2 regions of the Kitasatospora sp. NBC_01302 genome follow, and region 1 is predicted to be linked to the other one. Evidence: riboswitches for the same ligand, from Rfam matches in the RefSeq annotation. Region 1 holds a riboswitch; the other holds the start of a gene.
What was found. A riboswitch is a leader RNA that binds a small molecule or an ion and turns the genes downstream of it on or off. The one in region 1 is predicted to bind glycine.

Region 1 (2,193 bases):
ACCAGGCGGCCGGGCAGCGAGCGGGCGTACTCGGCGCGCACCGACAGGTAGCCGGCGTGCGGGCCGCCGAAGCCCATCGGGACGCCGAAGCGCTGCGAGGTGCCGCAGGCGATGTCGGCGCCGAGCGCGCCGGGCGACTTGAGCAGGGTGAGCGCCAGCAGGTCGGCGGCGACCGCGACGATCGCGCCGAGCCCGTGCGCCTGCTCGATCACGGCGGCCAGGTCGCGCACCGCGCCGGAGGCGCCGGGGTACTGCAGCAGCACGCCGAAGACGCCGCCCTCGGCGATGTCGGCCGGGATGCCCTCGGACAGGTCGGCGACGACCACCTCGACGCCGGTGGGCAGCGCGCGGGTGCGGATCACCGCGAGGGTCTGCGGCAGGGTGTCGGCGTCGACCAGGAAGACGCCGCCCTTGACCTTGGTGACCCGGCGGGCCAGCGCCATCGCCTCGGCGGCCGCGGTGCCCTCGTCGAGCAGCGAGGAGCCGGAGGTGGGCAGGCCGGTCAGGTCGGAGACCAGGGTCTGGAAGTTGAGCAGCGCCTCCAGGCGGCCCTGCGAGATCTCCGGCTGGTACGGGGTGTAGGCGGTGTACCAGGCCGGGTTCTCCATGACGTTGCGCAGGATCACCGGCGGGGTGAAGGTGCCGTAGTAGCCCAGCCCGATCATCGGGGTGAGCACCTGGTTCTGCCGGGCCAGCTCGCGCAGTTCGGCCAGTACCTGGGCCTCGCTGCGGCCGGCCGGCAGGTCCAGGCCGGTGATGCTGCGGATCGCCTCGGGGACCGCGGCGGCGGAGAGCTCGTCCAGCGAGCCGTAGCCGACCTGGGCCAGCATCTTCTCCTGGGCGGCGGCGTCGGGGCCGATGTGGCGGGACTCGAAGGGGCTGGCGGTTTCGAGCTCGGCGAGGGTGGCGGAGCTGCGGGGGCGACCGGCGGTCGGCTGGGCAGTCATGGTGGTCGAGGCCTCCTGGTCACGGACCGGCGGGGGCACGCACGCCGCGGGCCCGCGCCGCTGTGGAGAGCGGATGGACCTGGACGGGCGAGCCCGACAGGCCTCCCCCTCTGTCATCGGGACCTGAGAGCTTCGCCCGCACGGAGCTGACGCCCCGCCGGCTTGCACCGTCGGTGAGGGTGGTGCCCGCCGGCTCCCTCGCCCGCGGCCCTGCCCTGCTTTCCAGAGTGACCTATCCCACACGGTACGGATGCCTGAGAGATTCCGGGGAGGGTTTGCTCCTTCGGCGCCCCAGTCCCCTCTGTTCCGAAGGGTGGGGACTCTCCCGAGCGGGTTCGGCGGTCGCGCCCAGGGTACCAGCGCGGGCCTGTCGGACGACCGTGCAGGTGAGCGAATGTGCTCGCCCACTTGGCGCAGTCCGCGCACGGACGGCGGCGCTTGGCTCGCCGTCATCCGATCCGTGCCTTTTGGTGTGAATCGCAGGCAGCAGCCACAGGAGGAAGAGGAAAGCGTGCAGACCGACATCGATCCCCGAGACCTGATCGGGCACAAGGCCGTCGACCGCAACGGCGACAAGATCGGCACGGTGGACGAGGTCTACCTCGACGACGCCACGGGCGAGCCCGAGTGGGCCGCCGTGCGCACCGGGATCTTCGGCCGGGACGCGTTCGTCCCGCTGACCACGAGCGAGTTCTCCGGCGAGGAGCTGCGCGTGCCCTACGACAAGTCCCTGATCAAGGAGTCGCCGGACTTCGGCGTCGGTCAGCACCTCTCGCCCGCCCAGGAGCTGCAGCTCTACCGCTACTACGGCCTGGACTCCCCCGGCACCGGCCGCACGACCGAGCGCGCCACCACCACGAACGGCTCGCCGGACCTGGACTTCGGGGTGGCCGCCGCCCCCGTGGCAGCCGCTGCGGCCCGCACCAACGGCTCGGCCGAGGCGGGCGCGGGCCAGCCGACCACCCAGCTGCCCCGGGCCCAGGGTGCCGCGCAGTCGGCGCCGGCCACCATCGGACTGGACAAGCCGGTCGAGCCGCCGCCGAGCCCCACCCCCGACCCGGTGCGCACCGCGCCCAAGACCGGCGCCGACCACGGCCCGGCCACCAACGCGCCGCCCGGGCCGGTGGAGCTGACGCTGCGCGAGGAGCGCCTGGAGATCGTCAACGAGTGGCACGTGCTGGGCACCGCCAGTCTGCGCAAGTACGTGGTGGCCGAGCCGGTGGAGCGCCGGATCGAGGTGGTGCGC
Region 2 (2,193 bases), 1.6 Mb from region 1:
TGGTCATTCTCCAGGATGGGAAGCGGGAACGAGGGAACGGTCCGCCGAGCGGACGGTCGAAAGTCCGCTCAGTGGACTTTCAGCGGGAGGGGCCGGGTCCGCCGGGCTCAGCGGGCGCGCTTGTAGAACGGCAGCGCGACGACCTCGACCGGCTCGTGCTTGCCGCGCACGTCCACCGCGACGGCCGTGCCGGGCGCCGCGAAGGCGGCGTCCAGGTACGCGATGGCGATCGGCTTGCCGAGCGTGGGGGAGGGGGAGCCGGAGGTGATCCGGCCGATCACCGCGCCTTCGGCGGAGACCACCGCGTACTCGGCGCGCGGCACCCGCTTGCCCTCGGAGACCAGGCCGACCAGCTTGCGCGGGGGGTTGACCTCGGCCTGCGCGGCGGCGGCCTCCAGCGCCTTGCGGCCGACGAACTCGCCGCCGTTGGTGGTCTTGTCGAAGCGCACCACCCGGCCCAGGCCCGCGTCGAAGGGGGTCAGCGAGGTGTCCAGCTCGTGCCCGTAGAGCGGCATGCCCGCCTCCAGGCGCAGCGTGTCGCGGCAGGACAGGCCGGCCGGGACCAGACCGTGCGGGGCGCCGGCCTCGGTCAGCGCCTGCCACAGGTGCTCGGCGTCGGCGGGGGCGCAGAAGATCTCGAAGCCGTCCTCGCCGGTGTAGCCGGTGCGGGCCAGCCAGACCTGCTGGCCGGCCACCGTCGCGGGCAGCAGGGCGTAGTACTTCAGGCCCGGCAGGTCGGCGTCGGTCACCGAGGAGAGGATCGCGTTCGCCTCGGGGCCCTGGACGGCGAGCAGCGCGTAGGCGTCGCGGTCGTCGCGCACCACGGCGTCGAAGCCGGCCGCGCGCTCGGTCAGCGCGTCCAGCACCACCTGGGCGTTGGAGGCGTTGGCGACCACCATGTACTCGTTCTCGGCGGTCCGGTAGACGATCAGGTCGTCCAGGATGCCGCCGTCCTCGCGGCAGATCATCGTGTAGCGGGCGCGCAGCACGCCGAGCGCGGAGATGAAGCCGACCAGCGCGTGGTCCAGCAGCTCGCCGGCCTGCGGGCCCGAGACGGTGATCTCGCCCATGTGCGAGAGGTCGAAGAGCCCGGCCTTGGTGCGGACCGCGAGGTGCTCCTCGCGCTCGCTGCCGTAGCGCAGCGGCATGTCCCAGCCGGCGAAGTCGGTCATGGTCGCGCCCAGGGCACGGTGCAGCGCGTCGAGCGCGGTCAGACGGGGGGACATGGTGAGACTCCCGAAGCTGGGTGCGGGCAGGGTGGGGTGGAGTCTCCCCGTCTGTCGTCACAACCTGAGAGCTTCACCGCACCAAGGATGACGCGGCTTGCACCGTGGGTGGGCGCACGGCACGGCCGTGTTCCGCTTTCCAGATTCGCCTCGCCTACGCGGTAGGGGTGCCTGAGAGATTCCGGGGAGGACTTGCTCCTTCGGCGCCGGTCCGTGCCGACAGGGGCACCTCCGGGCTCTCCCGCGCGGGTTCGAGCGGCCAGTATGAAGTTGGGTCCTGTGGAGTACGCGGACATCATGGCATGTCCGTCCGCCCGGCGGGAGAGGGGGCCGTCTCGGTACGCTTCGACCGGACGCACTGCGTGACAAGCGCTTGTGCCAGACGGTCCGGGTCACAAGCGGGGCAGGGGCGGATGGAATCAGAGGGGTACGCCGCGACGGCGACGGGGTGGACCGAGCCCGGTCGGGCGCCGGTCGGCAGCGGCTGGCCGGCCAACGAGCTGGAGCGGGTGCTCAGCGCGGCCATCGGCGACCCCGGTGCCACGCCCCGGGTGATCGAGGTGCTGGCCCGCAGCCAGGTCTGGATCCCGCTGCCCGTCGGCGCCGACCCGGCCGGTGCCGCTCTCGACCTGCCGACCATCGAGCTGGCGGGTGCGCCCTACGTGCCGGTCTTCTCCTCCGAGGAGCAGTTCCTGCGGCACGCCCCGGGGCTGTCCTGCGCGGTCGCGCCGGCCTGGGACTTCGCCCGTGGCCTGCCGCTGGGCATCGGCATCGCGGTCAACCCGCAGGCGCCGGTGGGCATCCCGGTGCCGCCCGCGGGAGTCGCCGAGCTGCGGCGCGGACCGCGCGAGGGGCGCTGGGAGAGCACCGGGGCGGGCGCGGGGATGCCCGAGGGCGCCCGGGTCGCGCTGCGAGAGCCGGAGCCGGGCGAGGAGCCGATGGTGTTCCTGCAGGCCGTGTGCGCCGA

Region 2: it holds a riboswitch for glycine, as region 1 does, so the genes downstream of both, gcvT (glycine cleavage system aminomethyltransferase GcvT) here and gcvP (aminomethyl-transferring glycine dehydrogenase) in region 1, are expected to answer to the same signal.

The regions. Positions count from the first base shown of each region.
Region 1 is NZ_CP108404.1:7,622,722-7,624,914, reverse strand. Features, by position in the region: gene gcvP (aminomethyl-transferring glycine dehydrogenase) at 1-947, opposite strand, end outside; glycine riboswitch at 1,180-1,285, opposite strand; gene OG294_RS33400 (PRC and DUF2382 domain-containing protein) at 1,459-2,193, shown strand, end outside.
Region 2 is NZ_CP108404.1:6,000,289-6,002,481, forward strand. Features, by position in the region: gene gcvT (glycine cleavage system aminomethyltransferase GcvT) at 108-1,226, opposite strand; glycine riboswitch at 1,376-1,480, opposite strand; gene OG294_RS26320 (enhanced serine sensitivity protein SseB C-terminal domain-containing protein) at 1,640-2,193, shown strand, end outside.